Regions from separate parts of the Solibacillus sp. FSL K6-1126 genome, predicted to be linked through region 1. Evidence: riboswitches for the same ligand, from Rfam matches in the RefSeq annotation. Region 1 holds a riboswitch; each other region holds the start of a gene.
What was found. A riboswitch is a leader RNA that binds a small molecule or an ion and turns the genes downstream of it on or off. The one in region 1 is predicted to bind thiamine pyrophosphate.
Positions count from the first base shown of each region.

Region 2: another riboswitch for thiamine pyrophosphate. It lies ahead of thiT (energy-coupled thiamine transporter ThiT); the one in region 1 lies ahead of thiW (energy coupling factor transporter S component ThiW).
Region 3: another riboswitch for thiamine pyrophosphate. It lies ahead of tenA (thiaminase II); the one in region 1 lies ahead of thiW (energy coupling factor transporter S component ThiW).

Region 1 covers NZ_JBBOPD010000001.1:3,317,166-3,328,124, reverse strand. The annotation lists gene MHH44_RS16565 (transporter substrate-binding domain-containing protein) at 189-989, shown strand; gene MHH44_RS16560 (amino acid ABC transporter permease) at 1,055-1,714, shown strand; gene MHH44_RS16555 (amino acid ABC transporter ATP-binding protein) at 1,752-2,492, shown strand; gene MHH44_RS16550 (S-ribosylhomocysteine lyase) at 2,509-2,979, shown strand; gene MHH44_RS16545 (VOC family protein) at 3,273-3,668, shown strand; gene thiW (energy coupling factor transporter S component ThiW) at 4,041-4,547, opposite strand; TPP riboswitch at 4,633-4,722, opposite strand; gene MHH44_RS16535 (cupin domain-containing protein) at 4,843-5,349, opposite strand; gene MHH44_RS16530 (transposase) at 5,432-5,752, shown strand; gene MHH44_RS16525 (IS3 family transposase) at 5,761-6,624, shown strand; gene MHH44_RS16520 (nucleotidyltransferase) at 6,812-7,612, opposite strand; gene MHH44_RS16515 (3'-5' exonuclease) at 7,904-8,659, opposite strand; gene MHH44_RS16510 (2,3-dihydro-2,3-dihydroxybenzoate dehydrogenase) at 9,347-10,135, shown strand; gene dhbC (isochorismate synthase DhbC) at 10,182-10,959, shown strand, end outside.
Region 2 covers NZ_JBBOPD010000001.1:3,690,500-3,701,458, reverse strand. The annotation lists gene MHH44_RS18515 (SGNH/GDSL hydrolase family protein) at 1-514, shown strand, start outside; gene MHH44_RS18510 (exonuclease SbcCD subunit D) at 634-1,797, shown strand; gene MHH44_RS18505 (SMC family ATPase) at 1,800-4,853, shown strand; gene MHH44_RS18500 (hypothetical protein) at 4,910-5,038, opposite strand; gene MHH44_RS18495 (DUF4870 domain-containing protein) at 5,106-5,438, opposite strand; TPP riboswitch at 5,555-5,663, shown strand; gene thiT (energy-coupled thiamine transporter ThiT) at 5,794-6,360, shown strand; gene map (type I methionyl aminopeptidase) at 6,551-7,303, shown strand; gene MHH44_RS18480 (polyphosphate kinase 2 family protein) at 7,475-8,317, shown strand; gene MHH44_RS18475 (GNAT family N-acetyltransferase) at 8,390-8,950, shown strand; gene MHH44_RS18470 (beta-class carbonic anhydrase) at 9,003-9,572, opposite strand; gene MHH44_RS18465 (hypothetical protein) at 9,732-9,932, opposite strand; gene MHH44_RS18460 (aminopeptidase) at 10,095-10,959, opposite strand, start outside.
Region 3 covers NZ_JBBOPD010000001.1:2,887,292-2,898,250, forward strand. The annotation lists gene MHH44_RS14335 (glycine betaine ABC transporter substrate-binding protein) at 1-520, opposite strand, end outside; gene MHH44_RS14340 (glycine betaine ABC transporter substrate-binding protein) at 662-1,576, opposite strand; gene MHH44_RS14345 (bifunctional 2',3'-cyclic-nucleotide 2'-phosphodiesterase/3'-nucleotidase) at 1,774-4,137, opposite strand; gene thiE (thiamine phosphate synthase) at 4,263-4,880, opposite strand; gene thiD (bifunctional hydroxymethylpyrimidine kinase/phosphomethylpyrimidine kinase) at 4,864-5,676, opposite strand; gene thiM (hydroxyethylthiazole kinase) at 5,673-6,416, opposite strand; gene tenA (thiaminase II) at 6,394-7,086, opposite strand; TPP riboswitch at 7,164-7,262, opposite strand; TPP riboswitch at 7,329-7,427, opposite strand; gene MHH44_RS14370 (NAD(P)H-dependent flavin oxidoreductase) at 7,565-8,545, opposite strand; gene MHH44_RS14375 (glycoside hydrolase family 18 protein) at 8,667-9,923, opposite strand; gene MHH44_RS14380 (cell wall hydrolase) at 10,129-10,569, shown strand; gene MHH44_RS14385 (hypothetical protein) at 10,655-10,858, opposite strand.

The sequences.
Region 1 (10,959 bases):
ATGAAAGTGTCAATTTTCCATTTAGGAAAATTGGCACTTTTTTATGTATTTAACCCATTTTCCCGTCCGTATTAATTAAAAGTTCTAAATTTAATTATTGTTCAGAAAATAAAGATTGTTTTTGCTGTTACTCTGTTATAATATAAAGCTTATAAAAAAACTAGGAATTAATAATGGAGGCAATTTGAATGAAGAAATTAATATCAATCGTTACATTATCGGCGCTCGTTTTAGCAGCATGTGGTGGCGACAAATCAGATGAAAACGGAAGCGAGGCAAAGAATAAATTAGAGGAAATCCAGGCAGATGGAAAAATTCAAATCGGTCTTGAAGGAACATTCCCTCCGTTCAGCTTCCATGATGAATCAGGTGCATTAACAGGCTTTGAATATGAGATTGCCGATCAAATCGCAAAAGACCTAGGTGTTGAAGCAGAATATGTTGAAACAAAATGGGATTCATTGATCGCAGGATTGGATACAGATAAATACGATTTTGTTATTAACAACGTATCGATTACAGATGAGCGTAAAGAAAAGTACGATTTCTCCATTCCATATATGAAATCGGAAGCGGTAGTAGCCGTGCACACAGATAATACAGAAATTAAAGAGCCGGCAGACATGAAAGGCAAAAAATCTTCACAAACAATTACAAGTAACTTTGCCCGCGATGCAGAAGCGCTTGGTGCAGAAGTTGTTGCTACAAATGATTTAATGAGTTCAATTGAGCTAGTAGTACAGGGACGTGCAGATGGAACAATCCATGACCGCGTGACATTCCTGACATACTTGCAGGAGCAGCCTGACACGAAGTTGAAAGTGCTGGACGGTGCGATCAATTCAACTGATATCGCATTAATCTTAAATAAAGAAAACGATGAGTTCCGTGAGAAGTTAAATGAAATTATTAAAGAGCGTACAGAAGACGGTACATTCGAAGCAATTTCAGAAAAATATTTTGGTGAAAATGTTATTTCAAACAACTAATGGGAAGGTCGTTTCGACGGCCTCCTTTTTTACATAGCTTACACTACAGAAAGGAGTGCTAGTGGATGAGTAGAGAAATGGATATTTTACTTAGCTCGATCTGGCCGATTTTAAAAGCAGGACTTCTTGTTACCATTCCGCTATCGCTCATTGCTTTTGCCATTGCATTAGTCATTGCAGTTGTGACGGCATTAGCGAGAATCTCGAATTACCGGGTTTTACGATGGATATTCGGTGCTTACGTATGGGTGTTTCGCGGAACACCATTATTAGTGCAATTATTTATAGTGTTCTTCGGTCTACCGAAACTGGGGATTACCCTTGATGCGTGGACAGCGGCAATTATTACATTCTCTCTGAATACGGGTGCATATGCTTCTGAATCGATCCGAGCTTCAATTTTGGCCATTCCAAAAGGGCAATGGGAGGCAGCAGAATCACTCGGTATGACGTATTGGCAGATGATGCGACGTGTCATTGCACCGCAAACGGTTCGTATTTCATTGCCGCCAGTAGCCAATGATTTTATCGATATGGTAAAAGGGACATCTTTAGTAGCCAGTATCACACTTGCGGATCTATTCATGGTCGGACAGCAAATTACAGCAAGGACGTATGAGCCACTTATGATTTATTCGCTTTGTGCAGTTATATATTTAATCTTTATTAGTGTGTTGATGGTCATTCAAGGCCGACTGGAAAAATACGCCTCAAAATATATATAAGTCGGGTAACGTGAAGCGCTAGAAGGGAGGGCTTATTATCGTACAATTTCAGCAGATGTCGAAGTTCTTTGGCGAGAATGAGGCATTGAAAAATATTAATTTAACATTTCATGAAGGCGAAACAACGGTTATTTTAGGTCCATCCGGTTCAGGAAAATCAACGCTGCTGCGCTGTATCAATCTGCTGGAGCGACCTGAAAAAGGCGTTCTGACTGTCGGGAACCAGACAGTTGAACTGAACAAGCCGATCTCTCAGAAAAACTTGCTTTCGATTCGTCAAAATACGGCGATGGTATTCCAAAGCTTCAATCTTTTCCCGCATATGAAAGTGCTTGAAAATGTGATGGAAGGGCCAGTTACCGTTTTGAAGCAGGACAAAGAAATTGCAAGACAAAAGGCACAGCAATTATTGGAGAAGGTTGGCCTGAGTCATAAAACAGACCAGTATCCTTCGCAATTATCCGGCGGGCAACAACAGCGTGTTGCCATCGCAAGAGCATTGGCAATGGAGCCGCAGTTTTTACTGTTCGATGAGCCGACAAGTGCACTGGACCCAGAACTAGAAGGAGAAGTGCTGAAGGTGCTGAAGGATTTGGCGGAGGAAGGCAAGTCGATGATTATCGTGACGCATAACCTGAATTTCGCGCGCGAAGTGGCAGACCGGATTCTATTTCTGGAAAACGGTGAAATCAGCTATGACGGCGTAACCGAAAACTTCTTTACAACAAACAATAATGAACGGATTCAACAATTTATAAAATCGATGCAGTTTATCTAATCTAGGGGGATTTAACATGACAACAGAGAAAACAAATGTAGAGAGCTTTGATTTAGACCATACGAAAGTAGTAGCACCATACGTACGACTTGCCGGTACGAAAACAGGAGCAAAAGGCGACGTCGTAACAAAGTACGATATCCGATTCAAGCAGCCGAACAAAGCGCATATGGAAATGCCGTCACTACACTCATTAGAGCATTTAATGGCTGACCGTATCCGTAATCATAGTGAAGACGTCGTAGATTTATCGCCAATGGGCTGTCAAACAGGCTTTTACTTGGCATTACTGAACTACAATGACTATGACGGCGTATTAACGATTATTGAAAATACGCTGAAGGATGTATTGAAGGCGGAATCGGTACCCGCATGTAATGAAGTACAATGCGGCTGGGCAGCAAGTCACAGCCTGGAAGGTGCAAAAGCATTGGCTGAGGAATTTTTAGCTGGCCGCGCTGAGTGGCATATTGTTTTTGGGGAATAATTGATGAATCACCGGATGGAGATTATGACCACCCGGTGTTTTGTTTTTCGGCAAGGAATTTCTAATAAAGTGCTGTGATGTTCTAATAGATCTGTCATCATCAGCAATAGTTTAAACGGAGTTGGCACAGAGAATTACAGCTAATTATTGCGGAATTTAAATATTAAACAGGCATCTACGAGTTGGAGATGCCTTTTAAACTGTAGGGAGAAAAGTTCGCGTAAAAGGATAAAATAAGCTACATTGAAGTGGTGCAAATGAACTTAATTTTAGTGGGAAAGAGGAAGATAACGATGAAAAGCGCAAAACCATTTTTAATGTTTCAAGGCGGCGTTGCAGAAGAAGCGATGAACTTCTATACATCACTTATCGATGATGCGGAAATTACAAGCATTGTCCGCTACGGGGCAAATGAAGGCGGAGACGAAGGAAAAGTCATGCAAGCCACTTTTTCGATAAAAGGTCAGGAATTTATGTGCATTGACAGTAATATTAAGCATGAATTTGACTTCACACCGTCATTCTCTATTTTTATAACGTGTGATACGGAAGAAGAAACCGACCATCTTTATGAAAAATTGCTTGAAGGCGGGCATCCGCTAATGCCAATCGGTAATTACGGTTTCAGTAAGAAGTTCGGCTGGGTAAATGACCGTTACGGAGTATCTTGGCAGATTAATTTACCTTAATAAAATGTGCCGGGTGTCTGAATGGATACCCGGCGTTTCATTTTCTAATAAAGGTCTGAGTTGTTCTAATATATTTTAAAATCTTCTAATAAAAGTGAGATTTTCTAATATAATTGTACATTGTGCTAATAAGTCTTTAATATGTTCAAATATCGTTCACAGAAGTTCTAATAACCCCCTGCAATCTTCTAATATCCATCATAAATCTTCTAATAAAAACGGCAGGCTAGCGCAAAATGGACGCGCACATTATTTAGGAATAAGCCCGTTTTACCAAAATCCCAAACTGTTCTTATATCATGCGCAGAAGTTCTAATATCCCGCCAAGAAGTTCTAATATCGACACAAAAATTTCTAATAAAAACCTTCCATTCACCCGGCATTCTGATAAAGCATCCCGCCAAACGCCCGGTTTCTCACCATAATCTTCAGCAAGCCATAGCCTAAAAGCGCACCCGCAAACGAACTCATCATAAATGCCGGGACAAAACCGAACAGCGCCGCTTCGTGACCTAAAAATAAAATGGCGATCGGGTAAGTAGCCATCGCACCGAGCAACCCGGTCCCGATTACTTCACCTACTGCCGCAAACGCTAACTTCTTCGTTTTCGCAAATAGAAACGCAGCCAAAAAGGCACCGATCATACTCCCCGGATAAGCAAATATACTGCCTGTCCCCATTAAGTTTCTCAATGTCGATGTAAGGAATGCCTGTAATACCGCATACCATGGACCGAGCAACACCGCCGATACAACATTGGCAAAATGCTGAATTGGAAAAATTTTGGCAAAACCTAAAGGGATGTACACAAAACTGCTGAGAATCGTTGTAAGTGCAGCGATAATCGCTGAATACGTAAGCTTCCTCGTTTTATTCATTTCTACCATCCTTTACAATAAATTTTTGCAACAAAAAAACCACTTTCAACTAAAGAAAGTGGTATCGCAGCCTAAAACAAATAAAAAGGGATCGACACTACTTTCCTACGCTAGTATTACCTAGATCAGGTGCAAAGGGTTCTTCTCAGCCAAACAGGCGCCCCTAGTAGTTTTCATATTCAATTATAAGCAGATTACCTGCTTCCAATATTAGGTTAATTTCACAGTTATCATAACACGGCCGTTTCATTATGCAAATGTATTTTTGAAATTTGATTCCTTTGACCGAGAAAAACTACTGCTCATACCCGCCGCCGTAGTTGCCAGGCTGGACTTGCTGCCATGGGTTTGGTGGACCGATGAAGGTATTCGGCCGTACCGGTGCAACTGCCTGCGTCCACAAATTTTCGTTCATCCCATATGTGTGGGCCATAATATTTGCTGGTGTCAGCTTGAGGAGGTCGGAACCTAAAATGACTTCAGGTGTCGGTGCGTTGAAAATGGCGAGCAGATGCGTGTTGTTTTGCGTGGCGACTTCGTAATGCCACCACCCATGAGGGACGTTTGCGACCTGGCCGGGGGTAATCGGAAAATGCATCAGCTGTTTCGTAAACGGATTCAAAATCGAAACAACCGCACTTCCCGCAATACAATAAACAAGTTCCGCCGCATTTTGGTGGTAGTGCGGTTCAATGACATTATTGGCACTCAAATAAATATCAAGCAGCGATATATTATCCAGTGTATTTAACTGGTTGACGCCCATTACATTAATAAAATTTTGCTGGTCTTTTACGAACATGATATTATCCCCTTTAAGTAGACAATGTTAAAAAACCTACAGTACGCTGTAGGTAAACATTTTACTTAAAGGGGATTTTTTTGTGTCGAGAAAAAATAATATTTATTCAAACGAGTTGAAGTTAGAGATTGTACAAGCTTATTTAACAGGCAATGAAAGTATGCAAAAAATTGCGGATCGATATGAGATTCGTAATGTTTCTCAAGTAAAAGCTTGGGTGAAGAAATATAAAGAAGTCGGATCCATCGAAGCTTTTAATCGTATCGCATCTACAGGTTCTGGTGCGAAAGGTGAGAAGAATCCTTTAAAAGGAAAACGGGTCCACTTTAAAAATGTAGAAGAAGAACGTGATTACTATAAGGCACAGGTCGAATACTTAAAAAAGCAGTATCCAAATCTGTAAATGGAGGAATGCCTACTTATTCAGATCGTTATCAAATTATTGAAGAAATGAAAGATCGCTATCCCATTACATGGCTTACTAAAATGGCAAAATTGGAACGTTCAGGCTACTATAAGTGGCTTAAAAATGGCAAAGTATCGTTACGCAAACATAATGATATTGTTTTAAAGGAGCAAATTTTAGCGATTCATCAAACGCACAAAATGTATGGATATCCACGCATGAAAATCGCTCTACGGGACAAAGGCTTTCTTGTGAATCATAAGAAAGTCTATCGACTAATGAGTGAGTTGGGTATTCAATCGATTATCCGTAAAAAGCGTCGCGTATGGGGCAACCGTCTCTCACGTGTATTTGATAATGTGTTGGAGCGTCAATTTAAAGAACGTGTAGAAAATGAGGTGCTCGTAACAGATATTACGTATCTGCCAACGAAAAATGGATTTCTCTACTTGTCAGCTGTACAGGATTTATATAACAACGAAATTGTCGCTTGGCGTATTAGCAAGCGTAATGATTTAGAATTAGTCATGGATACCCTCCAGGAATTGACCGCAAAAAGAAATGTGTATCGAAGCATCATTCACTCAGATCAAGGCTACCAATACACATCCATAAAGTATCATCAAACAGTAGAGCAGCTTGGCATGATTGGCAGTCATTCTCGCAAAGGAAACTGCCATGACAACGCTTGTATTGAGTCCTTTTTCTCGCACTTTAAAAGCGAGTGCTTGTATCTGTTACATGATTATTCAGAGGAAACGGTAAGACAAGCTGTTGAGCAATATATCTACTTTTATAATTACCAGCGCTTCCAAAAACGACTCAACCATCTGGCACCGATAGAATATCGTCACCAGATGGCTGCTTAGTCTTTTTATAGGCTGTCTACTTGACAGGGGTAAGTCCAACAACGGGTTTTTATTAAGGTCGAATGTAAACTGGGGTTGCACTGATGTATAATCTTGATTCGGATTCAATAGTTCACCTCTTTTTTATTGTAGTTACAGTATGCAATAATTTACCGGTGTGTGCCTATTGTCGATAGTAGCCATCCATCTAAAAATACACATACAACGCATTGATTAATGTGAAAATTAAAATAAACAGGGTGGCACCACATACAATAATTTCTGCAAAGTGGACGAACATGACTCTTTCATAACTTAACTCGGCTTTACGAAAACCAAAGAAATCTCCATGACTGATAATATAAATAAACGTACTCACGACCATTAAGGAAGACATTAAAAATGAAATTGTTGGCAAAGAAGTAACGTAGCGCGAGTTGCCTCCTGTTTCCATATAGAGCGGAATATCCAATCTCTTACTTAACACAAAACTTCCAATGACCAGGATGTAGATAATAAGCGAAATATTAAACGGATGTTTGCGGTAATCGATCAGATCAAGCATCTTTTTTGTCTTCCCTTTATACTCCCAGCCTGTATTTTCTTCTACTCTGTCACCTTTCAGCATGTAAATAATACCGGCTATTACAAGCCCTGAAAATAAATACCATTCCAGCATCGTAAAAAACAGCGTCCAGCTATAAAACGGTGCGATCACAAGTGGGAGAATAACGAGTCCAAACAACCATTTATTAACTGGCTGATTAGCAGTAAGCCATTCGTTTAGAGCATGCCGTTTATCTTTTGTATGTGTTTTTTCCTGTTCCCGGTAACTGAAGATTTGATTCATTACAAAAGTGCATCCTACCAGTACTAACCCGATTCCGAAAGTAAGATAAGAAGCTTTCGGATAAATCACGACCCCATCATAATTAAGGATGATCCAGTTCCCGCATATCGCAGTGATCAATATCCCGGTAAGCATCATATATGAAGATAAGTTACTCATCCGTACACCTCCAATTCTTCTATTCTACGTCGATTGGCTGGAAATAGTTTCAAATAAAACAGGAGGCATGTATTTAGTTCTAATAACGACCGGCAATGGTCTAATAAACCTAAAAATGTTCTAATATAATTGCGATTTTCTAATATATCACTCAGTTGTTCTAAAAACCATCTGACATCTTCAAATAAAGCACTCCGATGTTCTAATATACCGCTGACATTTTCTAATAACCCCTCCAACTATTCTAATAAAATCCAAAACAAAAAAGCGATTGCACAATATAACCGTCTACTACTGTGCAGTCGCTTTTTTCATAATAAGCTGCAGTATTTCATTGGCACAAATCGCATCGGCATCGGCTGTATGATGCTTTAGTAGCGGAATGTTATACGTTTCGGCGATGACATTTAAATTATTCCTCGGGCTGTCCAAATATTTCCGCGCAAGCAATACAGTGCAGGCAGCCGGATTTGTTGGGCGAATGCCATTTCGGAAAAACTCCAGTGCGAGAAAGCTGTACCAGTCAAACCCGATATGATGACTGACGATCGGCAAATCACCTAAAAAAGCTTTAAACTTATGAATGACAGGGGAGATCGTTTGCTCATTTTTCACACGTTCATTAGTAATCCCATGAATATGCGAATTTTTGATTGGTTTTTCCGGATTCACAAACCGGTGAAAGAGGTCCACCGTTTCACCATGGCGAACTTTTAACGCAGCAATTTCTACGATTTTATCGCCCCTAGCAGCAGAGCCTCCCGTCGTTTCAATATCGACGACGACATATTCGGGTGCGTGATCCAGCAGTTCTACCATCTCCACAACCTTTAAGCGCGGACTGTACGTTGTCATAAACTTTCTCAAATACTGCGCGGCAAGCTTCGTATTGTAATAGTCGCCATAACGCGTCTGGGCAATATAGCCGTGCTGTTCCAGTTCATCAATTGCCTCTAACGGATAGCTTGCGGCCAATGCTTCCCGTTTCGCAAAGCTGACAATCGAGCACGTAATCATGATTCGGATGTGCAGCCGTTCAATGTTCATAAACTTCACCTCTTAATTGGAACGTTTGTTCTGTAATTGAACCATATATGAAGTAAATAATAAATAATAAATAAAAAGCTGACCACTACACTTATACTGCACGTTTTATGTAGAGCTTTTTTTCTGTAAATATCACAAACAAGCGGTTGTTAAACAAAAATTTTCTGATTTATGCCATTTTTATGGAATTAGACGTTAGGAAAGTTTTAGTAGCAGGTTTATAACGGTGTTCCGTATGAACAGAAAATAATTTAATATTCGCAGGAAAATCGAACAAATTTCATAATCTTTTGTACAGTAATTCAATATTCCTATCGATTCCATTTCCAAGAGTGTATTTCTTACAAAATATTTGCACAATGAAGCCTTCTCTACTGGTCAGTAATGAATTGATAAGACTACATGATAGAGTAGAGCAAGTTCACCTTCCTTCCTTTATTTGGATTTTAATGCCGTAGTTTTCCTTATAAAATTTTGAGAAATACCTAATTTCACCTCTTTAAATCAGCACTAAACCGAAACTTAGGTCTTTCTATGGGAAAGTTTGAATGTCTCTTGACGTTGTAAAATGTTAGGCCTATCATTGCTAATAGAATCAATTGATAATGATTATCATTATTGATTGTTGATTCTAATAAGAAATCAAGCTGTTTTTACATAACTGTAAACGAGAAAGGAAGTGTTGAAGTGAACTTTCAGGAGTTAAGAGGGAAAGTGGCACTTGTGACAGGTGGAGCCCAGGGAATTGGCGCAAGCCTTGTCAAAAGCTTGGCTACATTAGGAGTAAAAGTTGCTGTAATCGATTATAACGAGGAAAAATTGAGAAGCCATGTGAATGGTTTAATAGAGCAGGACCACGAAGTTTTCGCCTTTCCTGCAGATGTCGGAGATAGTAACGCCATTGATGCAGTTGTAGAGAAAGTGGAAAACGAAATTGGACCAATCGAAATGCTCGTCAATGTAGCAGGTGCATTGGCTACAGGACCGGTCGAATCATGTACTGACCGTGACTGGGCAAGGATTTTTTCAATTAATACGACAGGTGTGTTTTATGTTTCAAGAGCGGTAAGCCGTTATATGGTTCAAAGAAAAGCAGGTTCAATTGTAACAGTAGGATCCAATGCCGCTAGTGTACCAAGAATTTTTATGGCGGCCTATGCAGCATCAAAGGCGGCAACGGTCATGTTTACAAAATGTCTCGGTTTAGAGCTGGCAGAGCATAATATACGCTGCAATATCGTTTCACCAGGGTCGACGGATACGGACATGCAACGTTCGATGTGGTCCGATGATCATGGCGCTGAAGTAATGATTAAAGGAATGACTGAAACGTATAAAGTAGGGATTCCGCTGAAAAAGATTGCACAACCGGACAATATTGTCGACGCTATTCTGTTTTTCCTGTCCAATCAGTCAAGTCATATTACGATGAGCAATCTTGTCGTGGATGGCGGCGCGACATTGGGAGCCAACTAAGTCTGTCTTTTGAATTCAGAATAGTGAAACGAAAAGGAGCGGTAATATGGTAAGCAAACAAAAAGTAGTAATCGAACATGAACTTTTAGATGAGTATGAAGTTGGTGACTTTTTCATTGAAACACCAAAAAGAACGATATTAGGCAAAGGTGTATACATGCATGTGCCAACGGGTGAACCACATCAAAACCAGATGGAAGGATTGTCCGATAGGGTGGCGAGCGTGCTGAAGAAGGCTAAAGAACAAGGACATCTACGATCAGTCGTAACGGGCGCGGTACCATTTGATTACTATAAAAAAGCATGTTTACTTGTTCCGGAATCTATCCAAATCGCACCATCATTGCAGCAGGAGGAAAGGGCAGTGTCCGGTTCAGCATCAGTTACTGTCAATCGGCTCGTATCCAATCCATCACCAGAGCACTATAAGCTAGGTGTCATGCAAGGCATTGAAAGAATAAGAAGCGGCGAACTCGATAAAATTGTGCTGTCACGTTCACTGGAAGTAAGTCTCAATGAGCCGATCGACCTCCCGCAACTGTTACGTAATCTTGCGTATCAAAACAAACATGGATATACGTTTGCAGCACCGATTGAATACGGAAATCAAAAGGCTTCGCTCATCGGGGCTAGTCCGGAGCTGCTTGTTTCAAGACAAGGGATGTACGCCATCGCGAATCCATTGGCAGGTTCAAGACCTAGAAGTGAAGATCCGGTAGAGAACCAAAGACGTGAAGAGGAACTGCTTTCTTCTCCAAAGGATTTACATGAGCATGCGGTCGTAGTGGAAGCAGTCGTTAAGGGATTGCGTCCATTACTAAAAA
Region 2 (10,959 bases), 370 kb from region 1:
AACACTCGCTTTTAGTCAGCTTAACGCCAATTTCGCTTTAAATGAAGTAAGGAATCAGATGAGAGAGCTGCTTTCAATAATTAACGAAAAGGCCCCGAAAGCGACAGTATATGTACTTGGCTATTATTTCCCTTATGTAAGTGTTCATAAAGAACAGGTAGACGGAGCAGTAGAAGCGGTGCAGCTTTTAAATGCGATATTAAAGCAGGAAACAGAAGCGGCAGGCCATATATTTGTAGATGTTTATGAAACATTTGACCAGCAGCGTTCAACATATTTGCCGAACGTGGCGGATGTGCATCCAAACCAGCTTGGGTACCGTATTATGGCTAATGAAATGCTGAAAAGCTATAGTGGTAATGAGGCACTTATATTGCCAATCGATGCAATGCCAGCACCAAATCCGAAAACATTTGAAGAAATGCTGAGGATCCAACAAAATAAGTTAGCAGTAGAAGACGTACCATTTATAGCAATGCATAATCTTGATCGACCAATCCCGATCTTAGTATAAAAAGCATTCCGACAATATTTATTGGAGGAGACCACATCGTACGAACGAATATTCGTACGATGTGGTTTTTTTATTTTTCCTCATGTACACTTATAGTTAGAAGATAGGAGGCGGTATTCATGAAAATTTTTCATACAGCAGATTGGCATTTAGGAAAAATAGTACAAGGTGTATCGATGACAAGAGACCAGCAATTTGTGCTTGAACAGTTTATCGAAGAAATCAGAAGAGAAAAGCCGGATGTCATCATTATTGCCGGGGATTTGTACGATCGATCTGTCCCACCGACAGATGCAATCCAACTATTAAATAAAACGTTGAAAGAAATATTAGTCGATGAGAAAACACCGATTTTAGCAATTGCTGGAAATCATGATAGCGCTACACGTTTAAATTTTGGCAGTGAATTTATGAAGGCGAGCGGGTTACATATCGTTGGTCATTTAGAACAGAATATCGATCCGGTCATAATGCACGATGAATACGGAGAAGTTCATTTTTATTTAGTTCCATTTGCAGAGCCTTCAATTGTACGGGCAGTATTTGACGATCAATCCGTTACAACTCATGAAGCGGCGATGGCGAAAATCATTGAACAGATTAAACAGACGATGGACTGTACGAAACGTAATATCATTATCGGCCACGCTTTTATTACAAAAGACGGGATGGCGGAACCGAATACGAGTGACTCTGAACGCAAGTTGACGATTGGCGGGACGGAGTGTATCAGTTCAGCGTTGTTTGAACCATTCTGTTATACAGCGTTAGGCCATTTACACCAGGCCCACTTTGTCGCAAACGAGAAAATCCAATATGCAGGATCACCACTTAAGTATTCAGAATCTGAAGTGACACATAAAAAGGGATTTTTGATTGTTGATTTAAATGAAGATGGGTCAGTGACGATTGAAAAAAGAATGCTTACCCCAGTACGGGATATGCGTATCGTGACGGGAATGCTTGAGGATATATTGCAGCATAAAGTAAACGACGATTATGTATTTGTAAAATTACAGGATGAACATTATGTAAAAGGTGCTGCCGAACTTGTCCGCACTGTTTATCCAAATGCTTTGCATATTGAAAGAACGGTTGTGTATGAACAGCTTGAACAGCATGCGACAACAATGAACCGTGTTCAGATGAATGATTCGGAACTGTTTGAGCTATTTTATACGGAAATGACAGGCAAGCCTTTAAGTGATGAAATAAAAGAGATTTATACAGATGTTTTAGAGCAGCTAATCGAAAATGAACGTGAAAAACAGGAGGTGCTGTAACGATGAAGCCAATAAAATTATCGATGACAGCATTTGGACCATATCATCAAAAAGAAGTCATTGATTTTACAAAACTCCATGAACATGGAATTTTTGTCGTTTCCGGGGCAACGGGCGCGGGAAAAACGACTATTTTTGATGCGATTACGTTTGCGCTTTATGATTCTGGAAGTGGTGAGGATCGGGAAAAGTCGCTGTTTTTGCGCAGTGATTTTGCGGATGAAACAGTTGATACGGAAGTCGAACTGGAATTTGAAGTACGCGGTCGCCTTTACCGTATTTGGCGGAAATTTGGTCATGACGGGGCAAGTGCAAAGCGCGAGTTTTTTGAAATTACGGATGGGGTCATTGTGCCCGCTGTAGAGAAGTTTCAAGTGAAGCTCATTCAGTCGAAAATTGAAGAACTGATCGGCTTAACACAGTCCCAGTTCAATCAAATCGTCATGCTGCCACAAGGAGAATTTCAAAAGCTCCTCACTTCGGAATCAAAGCATAAAGAAGAGATTTTCCGAAAAATTTTTAAAACGGAACGCTTTACGAAAATGGTGGAACTGCTGAAAGAGAAAAAGAATATTGCTGAAAAGCATTATGAACAAGCAAGGATGCAGCAGGATAATACGATTCATGATATTCGGTCCCGCCTCCCGCACAGAGAATCGGAACTGTTTACAGCTCTGAACAATGATGTCATTAATCTGTATCAAGTAAAAACGGCATTGGAAACAGAACAGCAATTTTATGAAGAGCAATGTGCTGCATTAAAAGGACAATATGCAGCCTCAAAAACGCATTTACAAACGTTAGTTAAATCATTAAATGAGCAAAGGCTGTTAAATGAGCGAATTGAAAAGTTTTTAATCAGGAAAGCCCGGCTCGATGAATTGCTGCAGCAAAAGGATAAAATACAAGCAGAACAACAGAAACTTGTACTTGCAAAAAAGGCTAATCAAATAGAACCTTTAGAACGTGAATATGAGAAGGTAAAACGGCAGCTTGAACAAGCGGAAGTTTCCTTACAGAAAGCAAAGGCTGACTATGAACGTGCACAGGTACAACTTCTGCAGGCGACAAATCACTATCAGGAGCAAAAGCAGCATGAGCCACTGTTGGATGAATTTACGAAATCAATTTCACAGCTTGAACAGCTTGTCCCGATTTATCAATCGATTAATACGCAGCGGGAAAAGGTGGCAAAGCTTTCAGAAAACCAGAAAAACGCAAAGCAATTATTTGATAAGCTCCAAAAGGAAGCAGCTTCTTTAAAAGAAAAACACCAACAGCAGCAGGCTATTATAAATGAGCTGGAAGATGCGACAGTGACGTACCATGAAACGTATGAAGCACAGGCTGTATTAACACGAAAAATTGAAATGGCAAAAGAAGTGGCTGCAATACAAATGAATATAGAAACTTTAGTGAAACAGCTTGCTGATAAGAAACAAATTGCCGATGGAGCGCAACAGAAGCTGCAAAATATGGAGCAGCAAATACGCAGCAATCAGGCAGCGTTTCTAGCGGCTTCATTACATCATGGGGAAGCATGTCCTGTATGTGGGAGCACGGAGCATCCAGCCATTCATAATAGCGAAGCGTTTACCATTGATGAAAATGCACTGGAACATCTTCGTCAAGAAGGCGACCGTGCTATGCAAAGCTTTTACCAGGTCAACTCGAAATTGGATGTAGAAAAGGCAGCATTGGAACAGAAAAGAAGTGCTCTAGAGTTACTGAACGTTGAGCTTTCACAACTACATTATTATGAACAGCAATTGGCCGAACTGACTGAGCAATTGACAAAGCAAAAGCAGCAGCAGGCACAGCTCATCACTGAAAAGAAAACGATGGCACAGCTTATTGAAAGTAAAGAAGTGCTGCAAGGCCGTATTGAAAAAGGGCAGCAATATGTAGTCGATATCGATAAACAATATGCACAAGAAAAAGGGAAGCTTGAGCAAAGTGAGCAGTCATTATTGCCTCAGTTTTCTACATTGGATGAAGTAACACAAGAATTGGCCAGCCAGCAGCAAAAACACCGCCATTTAAAAAGTGCAATTCAAAGTGCACTGGAGGCAATGCAAAAAATCCAATTAGATGAAAAATCTTGTGAAGTGAACCATCTACATGCACAAAACCTTGTAACAGAAAAACAGCAGGAGACTCTTTCAGCGCAAAAAGCGTTTGATACAGCATTGCAGCAAGAAAGTTTTGACTTGGAAACATATAAGAATGCGTTACTGCCATTAAATGTTCAGCAGCAAATTCAGGATGAAGTTGAAGCTTACAAGCAAAATGTTCATACATTATCTGTTCAAATTGCCGAGGAAGAACCTTTGCTCGAAGGAAAAGAACGGGCTGATTTAACGGCAAGTGAGCAACAGATTCATGAGCTGAATGAGCAAATCGAGGCACAGTATTCTAAAATTACATTAACCCAGTCCTATGTGGAGCAATGTGAGGAAACCCTCGAAAAACTTGACCAATCTGCACAGCAGATCGAAAGCTATAAAGCGAAACTGATGCAGGTGGAGCATGTTTATAATTTAATCCGCGGACAAAACGATTCGAAAATTTCATTTGAGCGGTTTGTGCAAATTGGTTATTTGGAAAAAGTAACCCATGCGGCAAATGAACGTTTACGTGTCCTATCAAATGGTCAATACTTCCTAAAATCGACAGGTCGTAAAGAAGGAAATGCACAGAGCGGGCTCAGTATCGATGTATATGACAGCCATACAGGACAAACGCGGGATGTAAAAACATTGTCCGGCGGTGAAAAATTCAATGCCTCACTTTCATTAGCATTAGGAATGGCCGATGTTATTCAAAGTGTTCAAGGAAGTGTGCATATCGATACGATGTTTATCGATGAAGGCTTCGGTACATTGGATGAGGAGGCGTTAAGACGGGCAATCGATATTTTGATCGATCTTCAGCAAACAGGCCGCTTAATCGGCGTCATCTCCCATGTGGCCGAATTAAAAGCAGCAATGCCTGCCATTTTACAAGTCCAAAAGCTTAAAGAAGGCTACAGTAAAACCGAAATTATTATTAAATAAAAGACAACAAAAAACACATTTCACACGAGTTTTAGTGCGAAATGTGTTTTTCTGCGTTAACGTTTTGGCGTTCGTCGTGTAGTTGCTGGTTGGGGTGCAGATTTTTTATCCATCATTTTTTTAATGATCGGGTACACGATCGGTCCATATTTAATTGCGGTTTTAATGAGTTTATTTAATTTCATGATATACACTCCTTAACGAATACATTTCGTATAAAAAATATACCCAAAGAAGGAGCTATCATAAACATTAACGTAAAACTTTAATCGCTTGGACTAGATTCCAAATCGCCAGAATAAACGTAATAAGGACTAAAAGAATAAATCCGATAAAATGTGAACTAATAAAGAAATCCTGCACGCTCACTGTCAAAGTGTTATTCCAGGAAAGAACGGAAGTGAAAAAGTAAATCATGTACAAAATCCCTAACAGTATTGGAATAAGTTGAGAAATAAAAGCTTTTTTAGAATGGCCTTTAACGGCTTCATCTTTCGTAACGATAAATATAATTACCGGTAAAATAAACGGTGCAAAATAAAAGCTCAAATAGCTTAGTGCACTTAAACCTTTCGATTGATCCATCATTTATCACTCCTTCGTATCTATTATATGTAATTCTAGTACGTTTCAAAATAATAGCTGTTGAAAGTTGTAGAAATATTCGTTACAATGAGCATGTTCAAACAATAAAAATTTAGATGTACCACAAGGGGTGCCGAGAAAGTCGGCTGAGATTGTGCACGGGATTGCACTGACTCTTTGAACCTGTAAGTTAGCACTTGCGTAGGGATGTGGATAGAATCCGACTGTTCAAACGATAGTCAGGCTTTTGTCCTGATTATCGTTTTTTGCTTTTTCTAAATATCTAGAAGAAGTAAAAGTTCCATTCTATCCCTCTTCACTTTTGTTACATCGGAGAAAAGAAAGGGGAATTGTTATGGACAGAAAAAAATTATTGATGATGGTGGAGATAGCGATATTTGCTGCCATCGGACTTGTATTGGACCAAGTATCTTTTAAAATGTGGGCACAGGGCGGGTCAATCAGCTTTGTTATGGTACCGATTATGTTAATGGCCATTCGTTGGGGACTAACAGCAGGACTTGCAACTGGCTTGCTGATCGGCGTTATGCAAATGATGTTCGGCGCTTACATAGTACACTGGCTTCAGGCGATTTTAGATTACGGTCTTGCATTTACAGTAGTAGGGTTAGCGGCAATTGTAAGAAAGCCATTATTACAGGCAACACAATCACTCAATAAACTAAAAATGGCAATTTATATCGTAATAGGAGCTCTAATAGGCGGAGCTTTAAGATTTGTTTCGCACTTGCTCGCAGGTGTCGTGTTCTTTAAAGAGTACGCAGGCGATGATAATGTGTGGATCTACTCAATAATTTATAACAGTACTTATATGGTACCTGCAACAATAATTACAGCGGTTATTGCAGTTATATTATTCACATCTGCACCCCGTTTACTCCAAAAAGCACAAACACCATAATGAATTGAAAACTCAAAGCTTGCAGTAAGGGATTATTTTCCCGTTGCAAGCTTTTTCTAATTTCTATTGTACAATGTCGTATTAATTTGATCATAAATCCAAATAATTTTAAAATCCTTGAACAATTACAACCGATATTAAGTATGCTATAGTTAAGGGTAGACATTGTTTAAGAGGAAGGAAGTTACACATGATTGTTACTACACAAGAAGAAATAGAAGCGTTTAAAAAAATTGGACGCATTTGTGCTGAAATTCGCGAGGCAATGAAAGCTGCGACAGTACCTGGCGTGACAACGAAAGAATTAGATGAAATTGCAGGCCGTATGTTTGCGGAAGCAGGCGCGGTTTCTGGTCCTAAAGGCGAATACGATTTTCCGGGATATACATGCATTTCAGTAAATCACGAAGTTGCACATGGCATTCCAGGGAACAAGGTTATTCAGGACGGCGATATCGTAAACATTGATGTTTCGGGCTCTTTAAACGGATACTTTGCAGATACAGGTATTTCTTTTGTTGTTGGTGAAGGTTATGAAGATAAAGAAAAACTTTGCTCTGTAGCAAAATCAGCATTTGACCGTGCGATGACAAAGGTTAAAGCAGGTTCGAAATTAAATCAGATCGGTAAAGCAGTAGAGCGTGAAGCACGTGATCACGGGTTGACGGTAATTATGAACTTAACAGGACACGGCTTAGGTAAATCATTACACGAAGAACCAAACCATGTATTGAACTATTACGATGCTTGGGATACGACAATCATGAAAGAAGGCATGGTGTTGGCGGTAGAGCCGTTCATTTCGGCGAAGGCTGAGCATATCGTAGAATCAGGTGACGGCTGGACATTTATTACACCGGATAAATCATTAGTTGCCCAGATCGAACACTCGATTATTGTAACAAAAGATAAACCAATTATTTTAACAACATTGGAAGACTAAATTATAACCGTGGGTGCATATATAAGTGCGCCCGCGTTTTTTTGTTCTATTAAAACAGGATGCCAACATAAAATAATCAAATGATTCAAATAAATAACCGCAACAATTACCAATTCCATACACTTTCGAGTAAAATATACATAATAAATGGAATAGGGGAGGCAGCACTATTTGAAAAAGCTACAAGATGTGGATTTATCGCAAAAACTGGAGAAGGAAATCTATAAGAAGCAATTGAAAGCTTTGCAATATGAAATGCTAAATGCCCAGCAATTTTTATTTAATAATAAAATTGGCCTTATTATTGCATTTGAAGGAATGGATGCAGCAGGAAAAGGGGGAGCGATTAAGCGTTTAACAGAGCGTATCGATCCGCGTGGGTTAATGGTATGGCCAATTTCTGCCCCACAGCCCCATGAGATGCGCTATCATTATATGCAACGCTTTTGGAGAAAGTTGCCGCAGCATGGCCAGATTGCGATTTTTGATCGCTCTTGGTATGGTCGGGTGCTGGTGGAGCGTATAGAGGGTTTTGCTGAAGAAGCAGAATGGAAGCGTGCTTATGAAGAAATAAATAGTTTTGAGAAGCAATTGACAGATGAAGATTATATAATGATAAAGTTTTGGATTCATATCGATTCGGATGAACAGCTTAAACGTTTTAATGAAAGAGCAGCTGATCCATATAAATCATGGAAATTGACGGCTGAAGATTGGCGGAACCGTGATAAATTTAATTTATATTGTGAGGCAGCCGATGAAATGTTTGAAAAAACTGATTCGGAAAACGCTCCTTGGCACTTAATTCCGGGGAACGACAAAAACTATGCACGTGTTCAAGTACTTAAAGAAGTAGTTACCCATATAGAAAAAGAAGTTACAAAGCGCGGATTAAAGCTCACGAACATTTTCGAAAGCGGTAATAAAACAACTGCACATAAAGAAAAATCGGAATTTATAGATATAATACCAAAGCCTGTAAAATCAAAAAAGAAAAAGTTGAAAAAACGGTAGCAAGCTTTGAAATGAAATGTAGGTGGTTCAATGAAAAGCTTATTCAAGCTATTTCACAAGAAGGAGGGTCCAATGGTTCAACTTATTGGGCAACAATGTTCGCTTCGTACGTTTACCCCGTCGGATGCGAAAGGATTGGCAAAATTATTAAATGACAATAAAATGTATTGGTCCGAATTTGAGCCATTACATCACGATGAATTTTATACAGAACAAGTACAGTACAATAAAATTTTAGAAAGCATACATTTGCTGCAGTCGAACAGGGAGTTTTCATTCGGCATTTTTTATAATGCAACAGGTCAGTTAATCGGGCATATTTCTCTCTATTCAATTAAACGTTTACCTTATTCAAGCGGTTTTATCGGCTATTCGATGGATGAGAAGTTTACAGGTAGAGGAATTGTCACTGAAGCAGTACGTCTAATAATGGAATTCGCTTTTATTACTTTAAATATTCACCGGATTGAGGCATATGTCGCCCCGCAAAATTCTGCTTCTATTCGTGTATTGGAAAAGTCGGGCTTTACAAGAGAAGGATTATTACGAGAGCTATTGTATATAAACGGAAAATGGGTGGATCATTATATGTACGCCATTTTACAGCGGGAATATAAAGGGGCCACATTATAAAAAATAGCGGCAGTGCTCATTATATTGAGTGCTGTCGCTAATTACTTATTATCTATTTTTGTTCAACTGTGCCGTCTGTTACTAAATCAAGTTTTCCTGTTGCAGGATCGATGATAAGACCATGTACTGGAACGCCTTTTGGCATTAATGGATGTGTTCTGACTAAGTCCACACTTTTTAATACACTTGTTTTAACATCCCCAAAACCGCGTAACCATTCTTTTAAATCAAAACGGGCATAATTGATGACATCAATCGTTTCCTGTTTAACCCCGCGTTCAAGCATATGGCCGATCATTACGTTCGGATCAACTGCACTCATTCCACAGTCATAGTGGCCGATAATATATACTTCATCTGCCTGTAATTCATAAACGGCTACAAGTAAACTGCGCATAATCCCGCCGAATGGGTGATTTACGATTGCCCCTGCACTTTTTACAACTTTGACATCCCCATTGCGCAAGTTCATAGCTTTAGGTAGTAATTCTACTAAACGTGTATCCATACAAGATAAAACTACAATTTTCTTATCTGGAAACTTCGTTGTGGCATATTGTTCATATTGTTTTTCTTCTACGAATTTTTCATTAAATTCTAAAATCGTTTGCAATGCAGACATTGTTCTTCAAACCCCTTTCGATTCTTGTTTTATTTTAAAATATTTTTTAGATAATTCAAACAAATGCGCACTAATAAAGTTAAAAATAAAATAAATAAAGAAGAAGTGATGTATTAATATCAAAAAAACAACCACTCAATAGAGTGGTTGTAAAAAAATTTAATGATGATGGTGACCATCCAATGATTTTTCGTTTGGCGCAAATGTGTTTGCCTTTGAATCTACTATAACAGAGTCGTGTGATTGTAAACCAATACGTAAGTACATAATAAACATAAATAAGAATACAAGAAGTATAACCGTAAACCCTAACACTAACGTATAGTAGTCAGATAAGAACGGATAATGGTGATCAAACATTATAAAAACTCCTCTCTATTTAGTAATAACAATCATTAACCAATTATACCCTATTAAATTGGAACATTGTAGGGTAATTTAGTTAGTTAATGTAGAAAAAACTGTAAATATGGCGACATCTTGAAATTTTATTTATCGGTAAAGCCGGAAGTGAAACAGCGGTTAAAATGCCCAGTTCCCATTACGGAAAACTGGCTCGCTTTGCCCATCAGCTGTAACACCATCAATATTCATCTGTTCAGAGCCAATCATGAAGTCGACATGTGTAATGCTCTCATTTAAACCGTGAGCTTTTAATTCATCAGACGACATTGACTTGCCGCCTTCGATACAAAATGCGTAGGCGCTGCCAATTGCCAAGTGATTTGATGCATTTTCATCGAATAGTGTATTGTAAAACAAAATATTCGACTGTGAAATTGGAGAATGGAATGGAACAAGCGCCACTTCTCCTAAATAATGTGATCCCTCGTCTGTAGCAACAAGATTTTTTAATACTTCTTCACCTTGTGCTGCCTCTACTTGAACGATACGACCGTTTTCAAATGTAAGTTTAAAGTTATCGATAATATTACCACCATAGCTTAATGGCTTTGTACTAGATACATACCCGTTTACACCATCTTTATGTGGTACTGTGAAAACTTCTTCTGTCGGCATATTTGCCATGAACTCTTCGCCTTTTTCGTTAATACTGCCTGCCCCGCACCATAAATGTCCTTTAGGAAGCTCGATCGTCAAGTCCGTCCCTGGAGCTGTATAGTGTAATTTTGCATAGTTTTTATTGTTTAAGTAATCAACTTTTTCATGCAAGTTGTCATTATGCTGTGCCCATGCTTCTACCGGGTTATCCAGATCCGCACGTGTTGCTTTAAAGATGGCATCCCATAATGCCTCTACTTGCTTTTCTTCCGGCAATTCAGGAAATACTTTACGAGCCCATTGTTTAGATGGAGCTGCAATGACCGTCCAGCTAATTTTATCTGACTGAACATATTGACGATATTTGTTCAATGCAGTGCCTGAA
Region 3 (10,959 bases), 430 kb from region 1:
CAGCTGTTTCGAAATCTCCATTTTGTGCATCATACATAACTTGTTCCATATCTTCCGGTTCCCAATGGAATCGGTCAAGCACTGTGAAGACGTCCGGTAAATCCTTTTCAAGATCTTTTCTTACGACAGTATTTATATTTTCTGCTCCTCCTAAAACTCCTTTAGGATCTTCAAGGAATTTTAAGTCATAGGCAGAGAACATCCAATGGGGTGTCCAGCCAGTTACAATCACCGGTTCTTCATTGCGAATCGCCTGTTCCAACGTCCCGATCATGCCTGCAGTTGAACTTTCCTGTAATGTCCAGCCTTCCAGATTTTCATATTGTTCCAATGTATCATGTGACAAACCTGTTATCCCCGCGCCAGGTTCTATCCCAATGATTTTATAATCTACTTGTTCACCTATACTTGCAGATTCATTGTTTGAATTATCACTGCTGCCTGTATCATCCCCGCATGCTGCTAATAACAATGCTGCAGACATCCCTATAGTTAAACCTAAAGTTTTAAATCGTTTCAAATGTTTCATCCCCTATAATCTGAATTTATCTACTCCTAAAAAATCGACAACCCCATTTTAACTACAAGTTGTTACTTTTGTCAAACTAGAAGTACAAATAAATAAAGCCCCGTATAGGCTATTTACGGAGCATATTTCTATTTATTCTTTCGGTTTTAAATCTTCAATCGAATCAATTTCTACATATGCCGGAACAACAAAACCATTTTGCGTTCCTTCTAGATTTTCACCTAAATCAACAATATCGTCTTTATGCTTATCATAAAATGCTTTGTGAGTTGTTGGTAACCATGGTGCTACCGTTACATCCCCTTCACCAGTTGCGATTGACTGGAACATAATGGCCGGATCGACTGGTGTTACTTCAGGTTCATACCCTAATTGTTCCAGCACCAATTTTATTACGCTACTTGAAGCAAATTCCGAATCCCAAGGTGTTGAAATGATTTTTACCTTTTCGCCATTTCCTTGTGCTATATCTTTTGTCCATTCACTAACTTTATCTTGATTATTTTCAACCCAATCGGCTGCTGCTACATCAAAGTCACCATTTTCTTGTGCATCATACATGACTTTTTCCATATCTTCCGGCTCCCAATAAAAGCGGTCAAGTACTGTATATACATCAGGCAAGTCTTGTTCTAAACCTTTTCTGGCAAGTGTTTGAATGTTTTCAGCACCGCCTAAAATACCTTTAGGATCTTCAAGTATTTTTAAATCATAAGCCGAGAATTTCCAGTGTGGTGTCCAGCCTGTCACAATAACCGGTTCTTCATTTCGTATTGCCTTATCCAACGTACTCAGCATTCCAGCAGTTGAACTTTCCTGTAATGTCCAGCCCTCCAGATTCTCATATTGCTCCATTACTTCATGGGAAAGGCCAGTTAAACCTGCCCCGGGTTCAGTAGCAACTACTGTATAATCGACTTGTTCGCCAATACTAGAAGACGACGCTCCGGCCGAACTTTCTTTATTCTCCGTATCATCTCCGCAAGCAGCAAGTAGCAGTGCGGAAGACATTCCTAAAGTAATACCCATTGTTTTGATTTTGCTCATCTTCTCATCCTCTTTTAAATTTTTTATCTAAAAAGTAACAACTCAATATTAACAACAGGTTGTTACTATGTCAAAAGGTTTTCTAAAAAAATTAGTTACTTACCGGTATTAATTCTTACTCGTGACAGTCATTTAAAACAAACAAAAAAACCTGCAGACAGAAGAAAAGAATTCTTCGCCTACAGGCATTTTTAAAATTACTTTGTTTTTAAACCATACTTGCCAAAGCCGTCTGTACCGTCTCCAATATACTTAATAGCGCTGTTTTCATCCAATACATCCACTGCTTTTTTAGAAGATTCAAATACAACGTTTACGCTATCCGGAATCGGAGCGAACTTCCAGTTGCCATCTGCTGTCGGATCAATTGTTTTTTCGGCTAAAATATAGTCGATAATTGCCTGACGGTTTTCATCCGGATAAATTTCAACCGCTGTCGCATTACGAACACCTGGGAATGTACCATTCGCACGATAGTTATTTGTCGCTACGATAAATTCCTGTGCTGCATCAATTGGCTTCCCGTTATATTGCAGATTGACAATACGTGATGCTTGTTCGTTTACAACTTTTCCACTTGCATCATATTTTGCCGGTTTTGTTACATCAATTTCATACGTCACACCGTCAATAACATCATAATTGTATGAACGGTATTCGGCGTTGATTAATTGCTGTTCTTCTGATTTTGTTGCATCTATTTGATTGAATTGTCCTGCAGACATTTCAAGCCATTCTTTCACATCTGCACCTGTTACCTTCAGCATCGCAAGTGTATTATCATATAAATATAAATCTGCTACATTTTTAATTGCAAGCTCACCTTTTGGTACAAATGTATAGTATTCCGGATCACTTCTTGTTCCGGCTTTGAATGGTGCACCAGCTGACAGGACAGGAAGGTTTTCATACGCTGTATCTTTCAACTTTTCTTTCACATAGATTGACTGGGCATTCGTTACAATTTGAATAGAAGGATCATCCTGAACTTGCGAGAAGTAACTGTGAATGTTCGCTGTCGTTGTCCCTACTGCCTGACGCACATATTTAATTGTTCCTTCATGTGCTTCTTTTACACTTTCTACAACCGTAGCGCTGACAGCATCATTATCTTTTGCGATTTCACGCACCGCGCCCGTTCCTGTTGTAACATCCCATGCATCGTCTTTTTTCTCAAGCTCTAGATCAATGACCCCTAAATGGCTACCAAATTTACCGGCCATAACAATCGGCTTGCCGTTCATTGTTCCTTTTTCAATATCCACATTTGTTATAGAGCTATCCACTTTACCAGGGAATACGCCATGGGCATGCCCTGTAATGATTGCATCCACATCTTCAATTGTAGATAGTAAATACGATACATCCTCTTCCCCTTTTTCATGTGTAGCATCTCCCATACCAGAGTGTGAAAGTACTACGACAACATCTGCTCCTGCTTCTTTCATTTGCGGAACGACTGTTTTAACAGCCTCTACGGAATCATCGACTGTTACTTTTCCTTCTAAATTTGCTTTATCCCATTTTAAAATTTGAGGTGGCACAATACCTGTTACCCCAATATTAATCAACGTTTTTTCACCGTTTGAATCGACTACTTCTTTTTCAATCATGACATATGGTTTATACATTAATTCCTTTGTCGTTGCATTACGCACATTGGCATTTACATACGGGAATGGGGCATCATCCGTTACTTCATCGATAAATTCCAAACCGTAGTTAAACTCGTGGTTACCATATGTCGCTACATCATAATCAAGTGCAATCATCGCAGCAATCGATGGATGAACTTCCCCGTCTTTTAATTTCGTTACTGATTGAATATACGAGCCAAGTGGCGTTCCTTGTATTGCATCTCCATTGTCAAACAGCACTGTATTTGGATTTTCCTCACGCGCCTTTTCGATTAGTAGCGCAGTTTTTGCCAAACCTAAACTGTTCGTTGGCGTATCTTTATAATAATCATAGTTTACAATATTTGTGTGAATATCCGTCGTTCCTAAAATACGTAAAGAAACCGTCGTATTTGCCTTTACCGGACTGTATTCTTCCAAAAAGCGCTGAAGAATTTTTTGCATTTGAGCTTTTGTTACAAAATCATTCGGGCGAATCGTTCCGTCATCAAAGCCTGTCAGTAATCCTGTTGCTACCGCTTTCGCCATTTCCTGGCGATTGCCTTGTCCAATTTTGTTTGCGTCTTTAAACTGATCCAATACCTTTTCAGAATATGTTTCCTTATCCTGCAATCCTCTTGCCGCAATAAGGAATGCATGTGTGCGTGTCAGTTTTTCGTCTGGTGCAAATTTAGTTGGAGTTTTTCCTTTAATTAACTTTAATTCCACCGCTTTTTCAATATAAGGCTTAAGTGAATCAGGTACATCCTGAAATTTTACAGACTGACCAGTACCGACCTCTACCCCCAATGCATCGATTACGGCCTTCACAAACTCCCCACGTGTCATATCTTCATTTGTAGAGACTGGTGCCGCTGAAACTGCTGACATGCCACTTGCTAAAAGTGTTAGCGTTAAGGCTGAAGCAGATAGTTTTTTCAACATTTCTTTCACTCCCATATTCTGTAGTGTATAACAGAACTATCATACTAAATTGCCAGAATAGTAGAAAAGAGTAATTTGGTACAGGTTATTCCAATCAAAATAGTACTTATATGACAGAATTTAACTTATAGTGAATTTACAGCCTCTTTTATATTATCGCTATGACTGATTGCCGAAATAACGGCGACTCCATTTACTCCTGTTTGTCTTACAATGAAACTATTTTCAACAGAGATTCCGCCAATTGCTACAATAGGAAATTGAGTGTACTGAGATTTCGCTTCTTCCAGTAACGTCAGCCCTACTGGTGCTCTCGCATCATCTTTTGTGGAAGTTTCATAAATTGGACCAATTCCCGCATAATCCGCCCCATTTGCAATGGCCATTTCGAGTTGCTCCATCGTATGAATCGATACACCGATGATTTTATTTTTTGCAAGGAATCTAAATTGTTCAATACCGGTGTCTTCCTGCCCTACATGAATACCATCTGCATTTAATGTTAGTGCAAGCTCGACATCATCATTAATAATAAACGGCACTTTATATGTTTGGCATAGCTTTTGGCATTGACGGGCAAACTCTGCATACGCATGGCCTTTTAATGCATTTTTTCCTTTTTCTCGCAGTTGGAACATCGTAATACCTGCCTGTAAAGCTTCTTCCAAAACAAGCAATGGTTCGCGTTTACAATTGGCCGTTCCCATCACAAAATATTTATTCAAATCAAAGGACATGGACATCGCACATCCCCCGCTGTTCATGATAGGCGAAATGATTTGTCGGACCAAACCCATGACCAATATTAAGCGGATGACGGATTGCAAGCTGCACATATTTTTTTGCTTCTATTATGGCTGCCTCTATCGATCTGCCTTTTGCCATTTCCGCGGTAATCGCTGCAGAAAATGTACATCCTGTACCGTGAGTATGTTTCGTATCCACCCGCTCGGTTTTCATTTTAAATGGTTGCACCCCGCGAATGAAAACCGTATCTGTCGCATGCTTACTGTTTAAGTGACCACCCTTAATGACAACACATTTCAGCCCCAGACTTAATAAATCATGCGCCGCTGATGCGATATCCTTTTCCGTTTGTATTTTATAGCCTGTCAGGATTTCCGCTTCCGGTATATTCGGGGTACAAACGGTTGCGAGCGGCAATAACTTTTCTTTAAGAGCTGTTGTTGCCTGCTGCTCTAGCAAACTGGCACCGCCTTTTGCAATCATGACCGGATCAACGATAAGCGGAATATCCGTATTTTTTAGTAAAGTCACAATGGCTTCGATAATTTCAGCACTAAACAGCATCCCTGTCTTAATTGCTTTTACGTCGAAATCTTGAAGTACTGCCTTTAGCTGAGCTTGAACGAAATCAGCCGTTGTCGGAAAAATTCCATGCACTCCTTCAGTATTTTGTGCGGTTAATGCGGTGATTACTGATGTACCAAATACACGGAGTTCCTGAAACGTTTTTAAATCGGCTTGAATCCCGGCACCGCCACCGCTATCCGATCCTGCTATCGTACATGTAATCATTTTCGTCCCTCCGCTAAATTTTCTAGTTCATTCAAGAAATTTGTGTGGAAATTTCCTATAGTTGCAACAGAATTGGCACTTGCCTGTTTATATTCATTTAGTAGCGTCAGTAAGTCATCAAACGGTTCTTTACTGTTTGCAAGCGCCGCTGCACAAAAGGCACTAAGCAAGCAGCCACTCCCCGTCATTTTTGTCACCTTTTCATGACCACCCTCTACAAATTCCACTCTTATCCCATCAGTAATAACATCTTGTTCTCCTGTTACGATCACAATACATTGATAGTTATTAGCCAACTTTTTGGCAGTCACTGCAACATCGATATCTCCTTTGCCACTATCCACACCTTTAGACGCCCAATTCACTCCCGCCAGAGCCGCCATTTCTCCAATATTGCAACGGATTACATTAATCTTTAAAAGGTCGAGCAATTGTTGTGCTGTCTCCGCTCGAAACTTCGTTGCCCCTACACCTACTGGATCAAGGACAACCGGAGTATTATGCATGTTTGCGCTAAGTCCTGCTTTCTTCATCGACTCTATTGTCCGTTCATTCAAAGTGCCCATATTTAAAAGCAAAGCATTGGCCTGGGCAGCCATTTCACCCACTTCTTCTATTGCATCCGCCATTACTGGTGAAGCTCCTACCGCCAGCAAGCCATTCGCTGTAAAATTTGCGACAACATAGTTGGTAATACAATGAACTAATGGTTGTTTATTATAAATTGCTTGCAGACTCATTTACATACACTCCTTGTTCCCAGCTTTGCTTCGTCCAAGGCATTTCCCAAAACATCCATTCGTAATAACAGCTTTTCTTAAAATGCTCCTGTAGTACTTTAAGCTTTGCAGGTTGTTCTTTCGCATATCGATCTAGCATCGATTTTTGTACTTCAATATTTTGAAGCATCTCCTCGGAAGCATATAATGCAATCCACTGTTCATAAAGAGGTATATTGGGGCATGCATCTTTTAATCTTTGCCCAATTTCCTGATACAGCCATGGGCATGGCAGGATTGCCGCAAATGCTTCTGCTACATCTCCGTTATGCACTGCATTGTACATATGGCTCACATAGTTATAGGCTGCTGGTGCTGGTTCGAATTGTTCCAAATCATCCGCTGTCACACCTAATTCTTTAAACGTTGTACGGTGCAACTCAAGCTCGGCATCATGGATAAACTTTGCTGTTTGTAGAAAATATTGAACATCATCATCCGTTGTCGCTTTTGCAGCTGCAAGAGCTAATACTTTCGTATAATGTTTTAAATAATACGCATCCTGCAACATATAAAACTTAAACTTCTCCAGCGGTAGACTCCCATCTGCAATCCCTTGTACAAAAGGATGATAAAAGCTAGCCTCCCAATAAAAATCCGTTTCTTTTCTTACCTTTTCACAAAACCCCATTGTTACTCCTCCTTTTTGTTGGCGGAAGCACAAAAAGGACGTCTCAACATATAGAGAGACGTCCCCAAAAAGTGTACGTACCACTTTTCATTGCTCCCTACGTCCGTATTAACGGCCAGGTTCCAAGGGTCAGGTTTTAACCTTCTCAACACTGCTGTGTCCCCCCGCAAATCAAATGCTTGTGTATTTGCAAAAGAAAGACTCCACGTAAAATATACGCGGAGCCAAAGTAAGTACATATGTATAGCTTGTACTTTGCTCCCTACGTCCGTATTAACGGTCAGGTTCTAAGGGTCAGGTTTTAACCTTCTCAACACTGCTGTGTCCCCCCGCAAATGCATTTAATTACCCAGAGTGTAACAAATTAATTCGAACCGGGCAAGTGAATTCACAAAATTACGAAATTAATAGTTCAATAACAAATTCACAAAATAGCGCATCGTTAGTAAAAGTTTTGTTACTAATGATGCGCTGACATCTATTGTAGATGGGTTACTGCAGATCTTTTACCAGTCAGTTCATGAAAAGCCTGAGCATATTCCTCGGCCAGTTTATCGACATATTGTTTTGTGGAAGTAATCTCTTTAATCGCGCCAATTCCTTGCCCGCTGCCCCAAATATCTTTCCAGGCTTTTGCGGTATTATCGTTAAAGTTCATTGCTGAAGGATCACTTTCTTTTAAATTACTCGGGTCCATCCCCGCGTTCATGATAGAACCTTTCAAATAATTCCCGTGGATTCCTGTAAATAAATTGCTGTATACAATATCTTCTGCAGTACTATCAACAATCATCTGTTTATATTCTTGACGAGCAAACGCTTCTTCGGTCGCGATGAATGGTGAACCGATATAGCCAAAATCAGCCCCCATCGCCTGTGCAGCCAATACCGAATGTCCTCGCGCGATTGATCCTGATAAAGCTAATGGACCGTCAAACCATTCACGGATTTCCTGTACGAGCGCAAATGGGCTTTGCTGACCTGCATGGCCACCTGCACCTGTTGCTACAGCAATGATGCCGTCTGCACCTTTTTGAATCGCTTTTTTTGCAAAATGATTGTTAATGACATCATGGAAAACGATGCCACCATAACTATGTGCTGCCTCAAATACTTCTTCACGTGCCCCAAGTGAAGTAATAATAATCGGAACTTTATATTTCACACAGAGCTCCATATCCTGTTCCAGACGTTCATTTGTTTTATGAACAATCTGATTAATGGCAAATGGCGCTGCCGGCTGATCCGGATTTTTGGCATTATAGCTGGCCAACTCCTCTGTAATTTCAGCTAACCATTCATCCAACTGGCTTGCCGGTCTTGCATTTAACGCAGGCATTGACCCGACTATTCCTGCCTTACATTGTTCAATGACCAATTTCGGATTGCTAATAATAAACAATGGTGCCCCGATTACTGGGATACGTAAGTTTTGTAAAATTTCCGGAATATTCCCCATCTATAATCCCCCTTTTATTCAGCTACTACTAATACTTCATCAGCTTCAATAAAATCTCCTTCTTAATTTAGATGACAATCAAAAAGTCAGATGTTTTTTCATCTGACTTTCTTTCCTTTTGCTATTTCTTCACTACATTAAAATTAGCCCCGATGAGCTGCCAATTTTGCGGGAATGGCAGACCGAGCTTCCAATAGCCGACTCCGCGCAAATTTAATCGCTTTACTAAATCGAACTTCGCCTGAATCGAACGTGCATCTTCAAACCAGACAATATGTGAACGCCCTTGCTCATCATAGTAGTTAAAGTAGGGTGCCTGTGCTGTATAGTCAAATTGGATTGCTGCGTTGTAGCGTTTGGCCACTTCAATTGCACGTTGCGGGCTTATCGCTTCTGCGTAATCTCCTCCTTGTACAAAAGGTAATGTCCAATCGTAACCATACAAATTTTGCCCAAGTAAAATTTTATTTGCAGGAATTTCTGTTAATGCATATTGTACTACTTGTTCGACTTGCGGCAGCGGAGAAACGGCCATTGGAGGTCCCGCAGAATAGCCCCACTCATATGTCATCAACATAACAAAATCCACTATTTCGCCATGCGCCTTATAGTCATGGCCCATAAACCATTCTCCCGGCTGATCGGCTCTCGTTTTTGGAGCCAATGCGGTAGAAACGGTATATCCTTCCGCATGCATACGTTCTACAGCTCTTCGGAGGAAATTATTATAAGCTTCCCGCTGATCGCGTGCAATCCGTTCAAAATCAAAATGGATATCTGAAATATTTCCGATACGCTTTGCTTCAGCTATGATATTGTCCAGCAGTAAATTTTGAACTGCAACACTTTGGAAAATATCACGTGCTAGCTCAGCACTAAACTGATAATCCTCGAGATTAGTGATTGCCATTGCTATTCCTGTATTATTTTGTTCAGCAATTTCCGGTAATGGGTTAATTGTAGGCGCTTTTAATGAACCATCCCGTCTTGCTTCAAAACTGAAAATAGCTAAATACGTTAAATAAGGACTTGCCTCCCGAACTTGGTCGAGCAGCGCATCACTTATTTCATCGCCTCTTGGTTCTACATATGCCAAAATTTCTGCGGACCTTTTAGTTGGTTCCGGTATATACAATGAGGTGCCAATCATCAGCAACGCATCTGGATTCAAGCCATTTGCTTGTGCGAGCGTTAAATAATTCACCTGAAAACGTTGACCAATTGACCATAAACTATCCCCTGGCTGTACAATATAATACTGCCCTTTCAATGGAACGACCAATGCTTGCCCGACCACTAACCGGGCCGGCTCCGGAATTTGGTTGGCTTCCACTAAACTCTGCACTGTTGTTCCATAAGCCTGTGCGATTGCCCACAATGATTCTCCCGGTTGTACTACATGAATTTGAATTGTCCGTCCTCCTTTTCCTATGTACTAATTTATGAACTATATACCGTATTAATGCGGAAAGATAGGTTAGAAATATATAAGTAACCATGACAAAAAACAATATTCTACATTTTCATTCATTCATATGCGCAACCAGGTTGACTGTTTCATACTATAGTAGTGAGGTGAAAAAATGCCAAGAGTAAAATACCGGGATTCCGATGTGGATTTGATGGCACGAATGATGCGGGCTGAGGCTGAAGGTGAAGGAAAACAAGGGATGCTGTATGTCGGAAATGTAATTGTGAACCGAGCTGTTGCTTCATGCCTGGATTTTAATGATGTGAGAACAATCGAGCAGGTTATTTTCCAAGTACAGGGCAATAACTATTCGTTTGAGGCGGTACAAAAAGGAAACATGTTTTATCAGAGGGCTAGAGAGACTGAAAGAAGATTAGCAAGACAGACGCTGGATTATTGGCGAGACCATCCGGCGAAATATGCACTTTGGTATTTTAACCCATCCGGCCCATGTCCTCCTACTTGGTACGATCAACCATTTACAGGTCAATTTAAACAGCATTGTTTCTATGAGCCTATAGCGGGAACATGTGAAAGTGTTTATATGGGCTAGATTTACCTATTGCCCAGCTATATAAGAAAAAGCCTTGTACATTCTATGTAGCGAGGCTTTTTCATTTTTCTTTATCCGTTACTTTTTACTTTTTATTGGATTGCTGGTTTTTATCATGGTTTGTTTTATTATTTTTATTTTTTAATTTCGAATCGAACTCTTCGGCAAATTCCGCTGTATTATCTTCCGGATTCCGATTGTGACTTGTTGTATTTCGGTGTAATTCTTTATAGGTAGAAAAAGGATTATGTGTTCGCGTATTCATCGTTTCTTTACTGTTTTTGCTCATTTCATCACCTCCTACTGGCTTAATGTGCTCAGGATAGGAGGTTTTATGCTTTTTTCAGGCTTCCTCAATTTTTGTAATGAAAAAAAATTGTAAAGCCATAT